Regions from separate parts of the Peribacillus sp. FSL H8-0477 genome, predicted to be linked through region 2. Evidence: a T-box and tRNA genes for the amino acid it is inferred to sense, from the RefSeq annotation. Region 2 holds a T-box; the other regions hold tRNA genes.
What was found. The T-box of region 2 lies ahead of metG (methionine--tRNA ligase). A T-box ahead of a tRNA ligase gene usually reads a tRNA of that ligase, here a tRNA-Met.
Positions count from the first base shown of each region.

Region 1: it has a tRNA-Met gene. The T-box ahead of metG (methionine--tRNA ligase) is inferred to sense a tRNA for this amino acid. The anticodon was not compared.
Region 3: it has a tRNA-Met gene. The T-box ahead of metG (methionine--tRNA ligase) is inferred to sense a tRNA for this amino acid. The anticodon was not compared.

Region 1 is NZ_JBBODE010000002.1:652,704-656,910, forward strand. It holds rRNA gene MHI18_RS14840 (23S ribosomal RNA) at 1-1,311, shown strand, start outside; rRNA gene rrf (5S ribosomal RNA) at 1,433-1,548, shown strand; tRNA gene MHI18_RS14850 (tRNA-Asn) at 1,574-1,648, shown strand; tRNA gene MHI18_RS14855 (tRNA-Ser) at 1,652-1,743, shown strand; tRNA gene MHI18_RS14860 (tRNA-Glu) at 1,753-1,827, shown strand; tRNA gene MHI18_RS14865 (tRNA-Val) at 1,838-1,913, shown strand; tRNA gene MHI18_RS14870 (tRNA-Met) at 1,952-2,025, shown strand; tRNA gene MHI18_RS14875 (tRNA-Asp) at 2,033-2,109, shown strand; tRNA gene MHI18_RS14880 (tRNA-Phe) at 2,120-2,195, shown strand; tRNA gene MHI18_RS14885 (tRNA-Tyr) at 2,238-2,321, shown strand; tRNA gene MHI18_RS14890 (tRNA-Trp) at 2,329-2,402, shown strand; tRNA gene MHI18_RS14895 (tRNA-His) at 2,440-2,515, shown strand; tRNA gene MHI18_RS14900 (tRNA-Gln) at 2,555-2,629, shown strand; tRNA gene MHI18_RS14905 (tRNA-Gly) at 2,633-2,707, shown strand; tRNA gene MHI18_RS14910 (tRNA-Cys) at 2,717-2,790, shown strand; tRNA gene MHI18_RS14915 (tRNA-Leu) at 2,798-2,878, shown strand; gene MHI18_RS14920 (L-lactate permease) at 3,468-4,207, shown strand, end outside.
Region 2 is NZ_JBBODE010000002.1:1,867,834-1,872,040, forward strand. It holds gene MHI18_RS20825 (ABC transporter substrate-binding protein) at 1-164, shown strand, start outside; gene MHI18_RS20830 (FecCD family ABC transporter permease) at 180-1,178, shown strand; gene MHI18_RS20835 (FecCD family ABC transporter permease) at 1,198-2,169, shown strand; T-box leader at 2,235-2,507, shown strand; gene metG (methionine--tRNA ligase) at 2,565-4,199, shown strand.
Region 3 is NZ_JBBODE010000001.1:1,646,693-1,650,899, forward strand. It holds gene MHI18_RS08315 (TraR/DksA C4-type zinc finger protein) at 30-776, shown strand; tRNA gene MHI18_RS08320 (tRNA-Glu) at 966-1,037, opposite strand; tRNA gene MHI18_RS08325 (tRNA-Ser) at 1,041-1,131, opposite strand; tRNA gene MHI18_RS08330 (tRNA-Asn) at 1,133-1,207, opposite strand; tRNA gene MHI18_RS08335 (tRNA-Ile) at 1,215-1,291, opposite strand; tRNA gene MHI18_RS08340 (tRNA-Gly) at 1,297-1,370, opposite strand; tRNA gene MHI18_RS08345 (tRNA-His) at 1,380-1,455, opposite strand; tRNA gene MHI18_RS08350 (tRNA-Phe) at 1,468-1,543, opposite strand; tRNA gene MHI18_RS08355 (tRNA-Asp) at 1,574-1,650, opposite strand; tRNA gene MHI18_RS08360 (tRNA-Met) at 1,658-1,731, opposite strand; tRNA gene MHI18_RS08365 (tRNA-Ser) at 1,781-1,873, opposite strand; tRNA gene MHI18_RS08370 (tRNA-Ile) at 1,885-1,961, opposite strand; tRNA gene MHI18_RS08375 (tRNA-Met) at 1,970-2,046, opposite strand; tRNA gene MHI18_RS08380 (tRNA-Ala) at 2,077-2,152, opposite strand; tRNA gene MHI18_RS08385 (tRNA-Pro) at 2,162-2,238, opposite strand; tRNA gene MHI18_RS08390 (tRNA-Arg) at 2,247-2,320, opposite strand; tRNA gene MHI18_RS08395 (tRNA-Leu) at 2,337-2,425, opposite strand; tRNA gene MHI18_RS08400 (tRNA-Gly) at 2,443-2,517, opposite strand; tRNA gene MHI18_RS08405 (tRNA-Leu) at 2,526-2,606, opposite strand; tRNA gene MHI18_RS08410 (tRNA-Lys) at 2,616-2,691, opposite strand; tRNA gene MHI18_RS08415 (tRNA-Thr) at 2,745-2,820, opposite strand; tRNA gene MHI18_RS08420 (tRNA-Val) at 2,837-2,912, opposite strand; rRNA gene rrf (5S ribosomal RNA) at 2,921-3,036, opposite strand; rRNA gene MHI18_RS08430 (23S ribosomal RNA) at 3,151-4,207, opposite strand, start outside.

The DNA of each region.
Region 1 (4,207 bases), 1.2 Mb from region 2:
AAAGCCTCTAGTGAGATAAAGGGTGCCCGTACCGCAAACCGACACAGGTAGGCGAGGAGAGAATCCTAAGGTGTGCGAGAGAACTCTCGTTAAGGAACTCGGCAAAATGACCCCGTAACTTCGGGAGAAGGGGTGCTTTTTAGGGTGAATAGCCCGGAAAAGCCGCAGTGAATAGGCCCAGGCGACTGTTTAGCAAAAACACAGGTCTCTGCGAAGCCGCAAGGCGAAGTATAGGGGCTGACGCCTGCCCGGTGCTGGAAGGTTAAGGGGAGAGGTTAGCGTAAGCGAAGCTTTGAACCGAAGCCCCAGTAAACGGCGGCCGTAACTATAACGGTCCTAAGGTAGCGAAATTCCTTGTCGGGTAAGTTCCGACCCGCACGAAAGGCGTAACGATCTGGGCACTGTCTCAACGAGAGACTCGGTGAAATTATAGTACCTGTGAAGATGCAGGTTACCCGCGACAGGACGGAAAGACCCCGTGGAGCTTTACTGTAACCTGATATTGAATTTTGGTACAGCTTGTACAGGATAGGTAGGAGCCTTTGAAACCGGAGCGCTAGCTTCGGTGGAGGCATTGGTGGGATACTACCCTGGCTGTATTGAAATTCTAACCCGCGCCCCTTATCGGGGTGGGAGACAGTGTCAGGTGGACAGTTTGACTGGGGCGGTCGCCTCCTAAAGAGTAACGGAGGCGCCCAAAGGTTCCCTCAGAATGGTTGGAAATCATTCGTAGAGTGTAAAGGCACAAGGGAGCTTGACTGCGAGACCTACAAGTCGAGCAGGGACGAAAGTCGGGCTTAGTGATCCGGTGGTTCCGCATGGAAGGGCCATCGCTCAACGGATAAAAGCTACCCCGGGGATAACAGGCTTATCTCCCCCAAGAGTCCACATCGACGGGGAGGTTTGGCACCTCGATGTCGGCTCATCGCATCCTGGGGCTGTAGTCGGTCCCAAGGGTTGGGCTGTTCGCCCATTAAAGCGGTACGCGAGCTGGGTTCAGAACGTCGTGAGACAGTTCGGTCCCTATCCGTCGTGGGCGCAGGAAATTTGAGAGGAGCTGTCCTTAGTACGAGAGGACCGGGATGGACGCACCGCTGGTGTACCAGTTGTCTTGCCAAAGGCATAGCTGGGTAGCTACGTGCGGACGGGATAAGTGCTGAAAGCATCTAAGCATGAAGCCCCCCTCAAGATGAGATTTCCCATAGCGTAAGCTAGTAAGATCCCTGAAAGATGATCAGGTAGATAGGTTTGAGGTGGAAGCGTGGTGACACGTGGAGCTGACAAATACTAATCGATCGAGGACTTAACCATTCGTTTTAATTACATGCAAAAAACCTTCTTATTATCTAGTTTTGAAAGAATAAGTAAAATTGTTCTTGAATTTTTAACAAAAAGATATTATAATAATAAATGTCTTTCAAAATGAATAATGTCTGGTAATGATGGCGAAGAGGCCACACCCGTTCCCATTCCGAACACGGAAGTTAAGCTCTTCAGCGCCGATGGTAGTTGGGGGTCTCCCCCTGTGAGAGTAGGACATTGCCAGGCAGATTCATTTAAACCACTATATTATTCCGCAGTAGCTCAGTGGTAGAGCATTCGGCTGTTAACCGAACGGTCGTAGGTTCGAGTCCTACCTGCGGAGCCAAATGGAGAGCTGTCCGAGTGGCCGAAGGAGCACGATTGGAAATCGTGTAGACGGGTAACCCTGTCTCAAGGGTTCAAATCCCTTGCTCTCCGCCATTACTTCACGGCCCCTTGGTCAAGCGGTTAAGACACCGCCCTTTCACGGCGGTAACACGGGTTCGAATCCCGTAGGGGTCACCACATACATATTGGAGGATTAGCTCAGCTGGGAGAGCATCTGCCTTACAAGCAGAGGGTCGGCGGTTCGATCCCGTCATCCTCCACCATATTTTTTAAAAAGTGACGTTAGTAAAATTCCCATTATCGCGGGGTGGAGCAGTTCGGTAGCTCGTCGGGCTCATAACCCGAAGGTCGCAGGTTCAAATCCTGTCCCCGCAATCATAATGGTCCGGTAGTTCAGTTGGTTAGAATGCCTGCCTGTCACGCAGGAGGTCGCGGGTTCGAGTCCCGTCCGGACCGCCATTATTATTATGGCTCAGTAGCTCAGTCGGTAGAGCAAAGGACTGAAAATCCTTGTGTCGGCAGTTCGATTCTGTCCTGAGCCACCATTATAAACTTGATTTCTTAAGTTTACTAGCAGTATTATATATGGAGGGGTAGCGAAGTGGCTAAACGCGGCGGACTGTAAATCCGCTCCTTAGGGTTCGGCAGTTCGAATCTGCCCCCCTCCACCATCTTTACAGGGGCATAGTTTAAAGGTAGAACTGAGGTCTCCAAAACCTCCAGTGTGGGTTCGAGTCCTACTGCCCCTGCCATTTTTAAATTAAATTTAAATACTTTTCTCTTATCATGGCGGTTGTGGCGAAGTGGTTAACGCACCTGATTGTGGTTCAGGCATTCGTGGGTTCGATTCCCATCAGTCGCCCCATTTTTTTTTGAGAAAATATACTTAATATATAGATACTAATGGGCTATAGCCAAGCGGTAAGGCAACGGACTTTGACTCCGTCATGCGTAGGTTCAAATCCTGCTAGCCCAGCCATTAGCGGAAGTAGTTCAGTGGTAGAATACAACCTTGCCAAGGTTGGGGTCGCGGGTTCGAACCCCGTCTTCCGCTCCAATAAATATTGGCGGCATAGCCAAGCGGTAAGGCAGAGGTCTGCAAAACCTTTACCACCGGTTCGATTCCGGTTGCCGCCTCCAATTATTTGCCTGAGTGGTGGAATGGCAGACACGCCGCACTCAAAATGCGGTGCCGTAAGGCGTGCCGGTTCAAGTCCGGCCTCAGGTATTACTAAAAAGACTTCGTATGTCATATACGAAGTCTTTTTTCTGTTTGAATTTTAATGCCATTCATAACGAAATAGGTCTAAACCATTAAAAATAGTCCTAGACGGGAATAAAGCATGTTCAGACGGGATTAGTATTTCCACAGACGGGAATAACTCGTTTGGTGACGGGATTATCGCCATCTCAGACGGGAATAATTCAAAAGCAGCAAGCAAATAGAGAAAACACCCACTCCAAGGCAACGTGTCCACTAAACAGAGATCTCTTCTTTCTAGGCCATTATAAATTTAAAGAATTATTTGATAAAACAAAAAATATATGGAAATCTATTTACAACTTGTATAGAATAGGATAAAAGATTAAAAGTTTTAAGGGTGATAAAGTTAATCTAAGGGGGTGAAGAGAGGCGGGGGCGGGCTTTATAATGAATCAGGGAGAGTCGAGTAAAGCAAATCTTCATTCACAATTGATCGTTGTGTAAAAGCAGGAACAGCCAGGGGTAACTTCAAAAATATTTTGTATTATGATTGTACCTAATTATGTAAGCGTTTACTTGTGACTGTATTCTGTTTTTAAAATGGAGGTATGTTATGACTTTTGTACAAGACGTAACTGCAGTAGGGGGAAGTCTAGGTCTGACTGCGTTAGTTGCTGTTATTCCAATACTATATTTTTTCTGGGCTTTGGCAATTAAAAGAATGAAAGGGTATATAGCAGGTCTGACTACGTTATTGATTGCTTTGATTTTAGCAGTAGCTGCATTTGGAATGCCTGCTCAATTGGCGGTCATGTCAGCTACACATGGTGCAGTATACGGTATAATCCCTATTGGCTGGATTATTATTAGTTCCGTTTTTTTGTATAAACTGACTGTCAAAACAGGACAATTTGATATTATCCGTAATTCAATCATTTCGATTACTGAGGACCGCCGTCTGCAAGCATTATTAGTAGCCTTCTCTTTTGGTGCATTTCTTGAAGGAGCTGCTGGTTTTGGTGCTCCTGTTGCGATATCGGCTGCACTGCTTGTTGGGCTAGGATTTAATCCACTGTATGCTGCAGGATTGTGTTTAATTGCAAATACAGCCCCAGTTGCATTTGGGGCTATCGGCGCACCAATTCTGGCTTTAGAAGGGCCAACGGGAATTCCTGCAATTGAAATTTCAAAAATGGTAGGGCGCCAATTACCGTTTTTATCAATATTTATCCCATTTTATTTAGTTGTTATTATGGCAGGCTTTAAAAAAGCACTAGAAGTAATGCCAGCCATTTTAGTAACGGGTATTACCTTTTCCATAACTCAATTTTTAAGTTCAAACTACCTCGGACC
Region 2 (4,207 bases):
AAGGCCAAGATACATCATTCCTAAAAACGGATTGGTATAATGATATTCCTGCCGTTAAAAATAAACATGTGTTTTATGCGGAAGGTTCTTCATTTATTTTTGCCGATGCCTATTCTTTTGATTACCAACTAGACTTCTTTGAAAAATCTTTTTTAGGTAACTAAGAAAGGAGTATTCAAATGAAGGCTTCCTATTCTTTTATAAGTAAAATGCTCCTCTCACTCATTATTTTGTTCCTTATCGTGTTAATCGCCTTAGGTTATGGTGCAGCAAGTACAAGTTTTCAAGATTTGTATGAAGCAGTGGTGGGTAAAAGCGGTGGACAATATTATAATATATTAAGAGAAATCCGCTTTCCTCGTGTTATTGCAGCATTTTTTGTTGGTGCTGCTTTAGCTGTTGCTGGAGCCATTATGCAAGGAATGACAAGAAATCCACTTGCTGAACCAGGGTTACTCGGTCTAACGTCAGGGGCTGACTTAGCGCTGTCGCTAGCTTTAGCCTTTATCCCTGGTATCAGTTTTTTAATGATTATGTTTAGTTCTTTTGTAGGAGCAGGCATAGGTATGCTGATTGTATTTGGAATAGGTGCCACATCAAGAAACGGTCTTTCTCCACTTAAACTAGTTTTAGCTGGAGCGGCCGTCTCTCTGTTTTTACAAGCTATCTCAAGCAGTGTTGCCATTCTCTTTAATGTTGCTAAAAATGTCAGCATGTGGACTGCTGGAGGGTTAATCAGTACCTCATGGGATGCTTTGATCATCATCCCTTTTATCGTAGTGGGATTATTTATAGCCATTCTATATAGTAAACAATTAACAATTTTAAGTCTAAATGAAGAATTAGCAAAAGGACTTGGACAAAAAACCAAGTTAATTAAGACCGTATTAATGATGGTCGTCATTATCCTAGCTGGAACAGCCGTTGCTTTAATAGGGAATTTAACCTTCGTAGGTTTGTTTATTCCGCATATTGTCCGCAAAATTGTTGGTGCAGATTATCGATTTATTATCCCGATGTCCATTATTGTCGGTGGGATATTTATGATTGGGACCGACTTTATTAGTAGAATGGTCATTGCTCCTTTAGAAATCCCTGTTGTTGCACTTGTTGCATTAGTAGGCTTACCTTTCTTCTTATTTTTAGTTAAGAAAGGAGGTCGTACGTTCTTTGCGTAAAAAATATAACATACGGTTTATGTATATTCTCATGATCGTATTACTACTCGCCAGTATCATAGCTGGTATTAGCTTAGGCCCATCAGCGGTTGGAATCAAACAAATTATACCGACGCTTTTTGGAAATGGGTCATTTAAAGAGGAGTTTATTTTATTTTCTATTCGTATGCCGCGAGTATTCGTGCTTACCTTAGCTGGAATGGCTTTAGCACTCTCAGGAGCGATATTACAAACATTGACGAAAAATGATTTAGCTGACCCGGGTATCATTGGCATTAATGCAGGAGCTGGAGTTGCCATTACAGTTTTTTATTTGTTTGTCGATGCGGGTTCAAAATATTATGCGTATCAATTACCCCTAGTGGGCTTTTTAGGTGCAATCATTACAGCTGGGTTAATCTTTATCTTTACGACTGATAAACAAAACGGGATCCAGCCAGTCAAGTTAGTATTAATGGGCGTAGGAATTGCTTCCGCTTTGTCAGGCTTAATGGTAATTATGATTTCCGGAGCTAAAAATGAGGATGTACAATTCATCACAAAGTGGCTTTCAGGTAACATTTGGGGAGCAGATTGGCCATTTATATTAGCGCTTCTTCCATGGTTAATTATAGCTATTCCCATTCTTCTTTGGAAACAAAAATCGATGAATTTGTTAGTGCTGGATGAAACCGTAGCAAAAGGATTAGGTGTGTCGATTAACCGTGATCGTATCCTTTTATTAGTCCTTGCTGTGGCATTAGCAGGTTCAGCAGTTTCTGTGGTAGGAAGTATTAGCTTTATTGGACTCATTGCTCCGCATATTGCCAAACAATTGGTTGGTTCAAAACATCAAAATTTTCTGATGTTATCACCCATAATCGGTGCTGCCATATTAGTTTTTGCGGATACGATTGGCCGAATTATCTATACTGAAACGATCCCAGCAGGTATTATTGTTGCCATTATCGGAGCACCCTATTTCTTGTACCTATTAAGAAAATCTATCTAGATAATTTCTTTTTCTTCCTTACCTATTGACGTAAAGGGGAAATTTGAATAAAATGTAAAAAATGATTAAAGGCAATGAAGAGAAAAAGTAAAATGAGTTGTTTTTCCTAAAGAGAGCTTCGGTAGCTGAAAAGAAGCAAAAACATTCATTTGAACAATGGTCTCTGAGCTTCGTACCGAACATACTTCACTAAGTAGGATACGACGAGATTTGGCACTCGTTATAAAATGTCACAGTATACGAGTAAGAAATTTTACTCCGTACTTGTCGAGGCAAATGGTGTGAGCCATTTGCGAAATAAGGTGGTATCACGTGGAAAGATAAACCCCGTCCTTAACTAATATAGTTAAGTGCGGGGTTTTTTGTTTTTTAAATGAGCTAGGAGGGGTATATTTATGAGTATTTTTATTGGTGGAGCATGGGCTTATGCTAATGGCTCCTTGCATTTAGGACATATTTCTAGTTTACTACCTGGTGATCTTTTAGCAAGGTATTATCGTTTGAAAGGTGAAAAGGTTTTATATGTTTCTGGTAGTGATTGCAATGGGACTCCGATTGCGATACGAGCAAAACAAGAAGACGTTACGCCTAACGAAATTGCAAATCGGTACCATGAAGAATTTGTAGATTGTTTTTCAAAATTAGGATTTTCTTACGATACCTACACAAGAACGGATACAGCCCATCACCATAAAATCGTTCAAGAGATCTTTTTAGTGTTGCTTGAAAATGGTCTGATTTATAAAAAAGAAATAGAACAAACATATTGCGAATATGATCAGCAGTTTTTACCTGATCGCTATGTGGAAGGGATTTGTCCTAATTGCGGTGCGCATTCACGAGGTGATCAATGCGATAGTTGTTCAACTGTATTAGAACCACTTGCGCTATTAAATAGAACATGTAAACTCTGTGGCAATCCGCCTTCAACTAGAAAAACAGAGCACTTTTTCTTTTCGTTAAGTTCTTTACAATCCAAGTTAGAAACCTATGTGAAAGAAGCTGAAAGGAATAATTTATGGCGGGAAAATGCGCTTTCATTAACCAAAAGGTACTTAAAGGAAGGGTTGCTGGATCGGGCCGTATCAAGGGATCTGCCCATCGGAGTGAATGTCCCGGTAGCTGGGTATGAAGATAAGAAAATCTATGTGTGGATTGAAGCAGTGTCAGGCTATTATACAGCAAGTAAACTTTGGGCGAAAGAGACCAACAATGATGACTCCGTGTTTTGGGACGCCTCTGCCACATCCTATTACGTTCATGGCAAAGATAACATCCCATTCCATTCCATTATTTGGCCGGGCATATTGGCAGGTATAGGGAAAGAATCTTTACCTACTCATATTATTTCAAATGAGTACCTGACATTGGAAAAAAAGAAATTATCAACGAGTCGTAATTGGGCAGTTTGGGTACCGGATCTTCTGAACAGATATGATCCGGATTCAATCCGATACTTTTTAACGATTAACGCACCCGAAAGCCGGGATGCTGACTTTTCTTGGAAGGAATTTATTTATAGTCATAACACAGAATTATTGGGGGCGTATGGAAACTTTGTCAATCGGACGTTGAAATTCATTCAGAAGTCCTTTAACGGGATTATTCCTGCAAACGATATTACTCCGGATATCCAAAATAAAATTACCCGATTATATGATGAAGTAGGAAGTTACATAGAAGCCGGTTCATTTAAACAAGGTTTAGAGAGAGTTTTCGGTATTATCAGATTCTCGAATAAGTTTTTTGACGAACAAAAACCCTGGATACAGGTTAAGGATGACCTTGAGTCTTGCCGACAATCACTGGCAGATTGCGTCTATCTTATAGCTAATTTAGCTCACATCCTTTCTCCATTCCTCCCTTTTTCAAGTAACAGGGTTAAAAAAATGATTAACACAACAGAAGATGGATGGAAGCCATTCATCGTTACACCAGGTCAACTGTTAAATGTTGAACCGTTATTTGTTCGAATCGATCTTGAAAGAATTGAAGCTGAACGAAATAGGTTAGCTGACCAAACTATTTGAGGTGTATC
Region 3 (4,207 bases), on a different contig from region 2:
CGAGACATTAAACACGAGGAGTGATTTCAATGGCTACAAATAAACAGATAGAACACTTAAAAGATATGCTTTTGACTGAACAAGAGCAGGCATCGAATAGAATACAACAAGATAAAGAAACCGTAATTGAAAAAAGTGAAAGAGAAGCTTCAGAAGAGTTATCCTCCTATGATAATCATCCAGGTGACTTAGGCACAGAATTATTTGAAAAAGAAAGAGATATGGCGCTTACTACTCATGCTGAATCACAAAGTGAAAAAATAAGTGAAGCCTTAAATGCTATAGAAGACGGCAGCTATGGAAGATGTAAGACTTGTGGAGGAGATATTCCATACGAACGACTAGAAGCTGTACCAACCACTCTCTACTGCGTTGAACATACACCAAAACAACAATCTACAAGAGACAGACCTGTGGAAGAAGAGATATTGATCCCGTCTCAAGGTGATCACTTTGAAAACAGACGATCAAACGAGATTAACGATAAAGAAGATAGCTTTGCTGAAGTCGCCCGATTCGGAACATCTGAAACGCCTTCAGACTTCACCAAAGATACAGCTAATTATGACGACCTATATGAAACAGAAGATGATACCGATGGCTTTCCTGAAAAGTACGAAGGATATCTCGGAAATGATATTGACGGAAAAAACCGCAAAGCCTATCCGACTAGTCATCAAGAACACGAAGAAGAACTATTAGATAAAGAAAATAAGGAATCTAAGTTAGGTGACATTCCCTACAGAGAAAAAGACAGTTATCTAGATAAAAAGTAATAATTAAAATCCCCTGGCTGCACAGGGGATTTTTCTCTTTGGATGGAAGGAAGTTCTAAGATGAATGAGAAAGTTTTTCAAGAGGAGCAAGATACATGTTACATCTAGGTTTTAAATACTCTTTGAAAATAACGCTTACATATTAAACATAAAAAAAAGATGTACACAATGTGTATACATCTTTTAATATGACCCCTACGGGATTCGAACCCGTGTTACCGCCGTGAAAGGGCGGTGTCTTAACCGCTTGACCAAGGGGCCTACTGGCGGAGAAGGAGGGATTTGAACCCTCGCGCCGCTTACGCGACCTACACCCTTAGCAGGGGCGCCTCTTCAGCCTCTTGAGTACTTCCCCGTGGCTCCGCAGGTAGGACTCGAACCTACGACCGTTCGGTTAACAGCCGAATGCTCTACCACTGAGCTACTGCGGAACAATAATGGTGGGCCTAAATGGACTCGAACCATCGACCTCACGCTTATCAGGCGTGCGCTCTAACCAGCTGAGCTATAGGCCCATTATTGGAGCGGGTGAAGGGAATCGAACCCTCATCATCAGCTTGGAAGGCTGAGGTTTTACCACTAAACTACACCCGCAATATTAAATGGGGCGACTGATGGGAATCGAACCCACGAATGCCTGAACCACAATCAGGTGCGTTAACCACTTCGCCACAACCGCCAAAATAAAATATGGTGGCTCAGGACAGAATCGAACTGCCGACACAAGGATTTTCAGTCCTTTGCTCTACCGACTGAGCTACTGAGCCAATATGTAAATAATAATTTTTAAATAATAATGGCGGTCCGGACGGGACTCGAACCCGCGACCTCCTGCGTGACAGGCAGGCATTCTAACCAACTGAACTACCGGACCATTATGATTGCGGGGACAGGATTTGAACCTGCGACCTTCGGGTTATGAGCCCGACGAGCTACCGAACTGCTCCACCCCGCGATAATAATAATTGTACTAATCTAAATGTCACTGTTTTAAAAAATAATAATGGAGGAGGAAGGGGGATTCGAACCCCCGCGGGTTTTGACACCCCTGTCGGTTTTCAAGACCGATCCCTTCAGCCGAACTTGGGTATTCCTCCACAGTTGAAGATGGTGGACCTTGTAGGACTCGAACCTACGACCGGACGGTTATGAGCCGTCTGCTCTAACCAGCTGAGCTAAAGGTCCTCTAATTTTGGTAGCGGCAGAGGGGATCGAACCCCCGACCTCACGGGTATGAACCGTACGCTCTAGCCAGCTGAGCTACGCCGCCCAAATAGAAGATATATGTGTTATAAAAAATTGGTGGAGCCTAGCGGGATCGAACCGCTGACCTCCTGCGTGCAAGGCAGGCGCTCTCCCAGCTGAGCTAAGGCCCCAAAATTTCATGGTCGGGAAGACAGGATTCGAACCTGCGACCCCTTGGTCCCAAACCAAGTGCTCTACCAAGCTGAGCTACTTCCCGATAAAAAGTGCGCCCGGCGGGAGTCGAACCTACAACCTTCTGATTCGTAGTCAGATGCTCTATCCAATTGAGCTACGGGCGCATATTTAATTAAAAGATGGTGCCGAGGACCGGAATCGAACCGGTACGGTAGTCACCTACCGCAGGATTTTAAGTCCTGTGCGTCTGCCAGTTCCGCCACCCCGGCAAGGAACTAATAAGAATTGGAGCGGAAGACGGGGTTCGAACCCGCGACCCCAACCTTGGCAAGGTTGTATTCTACCACTGAACTACTTCCGCATATTAAGTGCGGGTGAAGGGACTTGAACCCCCACGCCTCGCGGCGCCAGATCCTAAATCTGGTGCGTCTGCCATTCCGCCACACCCGCGATAAAAAATGGTGAGCCATGTAGGATTCGAACCTACGACCCTCTGATTAAAAGTCAGATGCTCTACCAACTGAGCTAATGGCTCATAGATGTCTTGCAGCTTAAAATCAATATGATAAGCTTGTACATCCATAAAAATGGTGCCGGCAAGAGGACTTGAACCCCCAACCTACTGATTACAAGTCAGTTGCTCTACCAGTTGAGCTACACCGGCAGGTGTATAATAAAAATGGTGGAGGATGACGGGATCGAACCGCCGACCCTCTGCTTGTAAGGCAGATGCTCTCCCAGCTGAGCTAATCCTCCATATATATGCTTGGCGACGTCCTACTCTCACAGGGGGAGACCCCCAACTACCATCGGCGCTGAAGAGCTTAACTTCCGTGTTCGGAATGGGAACGGGTGTGGCCTCTTCGCTGTCGCCACCAAACATTTTCAATCTGACTTATATTATTATATAGTCTTTTTGAAATTTTGCAAGAACAATTTTACTTATTCTTTCAAAACTAGATAATAAGAAGGTTTTTGCATGTAATTAAAACGAATGGTTAAGTCCTCGATCGATTAGTATTTGTCAGCTCCACGTGTCACCACGCTTCCACCTCAAACCTATCTACCTGATCATCTTTCAGGGATCTTACTAGCTTACGCTATGGGAAATCTCATCTTGAGGGGGGCTTCATGCTTAGATGCTTTCAGCACTTATCCCGTCCGCACGTAGCTACCCAGCTATGCCTTTGGCAAGACAACTGGTACACCAGCGGTGCGTCCATCCCGGTCCTCTCGTACTAAGGACAGCTCCTCTCAAATTTCCTGCGCCCACGACGGATAGGGACCGAACTGTCTCACGACGTTCTGAACCCAGCTCGCGTACCGCTTTAATGGGCGAACAGCCCAACCCTTGGGACCGACTACAGCCCCAGGATGCGATGAGCCGACATCGAGGTGCCAAACCTCCCCGTCGATGTGGACTCTTGGGGGAGATAAGCCTGTTATCCCCGGGGTAGCTTTTATCCGTTGAGCGATGGCCCTTCCATGCGGAACCACCGGATCACTAAGCCCGACTTTCGTCCCTGCTCGACTTGTAGGTCTCGCAGTCAAGCTCCCTTGTGCCTTTACACTCTACGAATGATTTCCAACCATTCTGAGGGAACCTTTGGGCGCCTCCGTTACTCTTTAGGAGGCGACCGCCCCAGTCAAACTGTCCACCTGACACTGTCTCCCACCCCGATAAGGGGCGCGGGTTAGAATTTCAATACAGCCAGGGTAGTATCCCACCAATGCCTCCACCGAAGCTAGCGCTCCGGTTTCAAAGGCTCCTACCTATCCTGTACAAGCTGTACCAAAATTCAATATCAGGTTACAGTAAAGCTCCACGGGGTCTTTCCGTCCTGTCGCGGGTAACCTGCATCTTCACAGGTACTATAATTTCACCGAGTCTCTCGTTGAGACAGTGCCCAGATCGTTACGCCTTTCGTGCGGGTCGGAACTTACCCGACAAGGAATTTCGCTACCTTAGGACCGTTATAGTTACGGCCGCCGTTTACTGGGGCTTCGGTTCAAAGCTTCGCTTACGCTAACCTCTCCCCTTAACCTTCCAG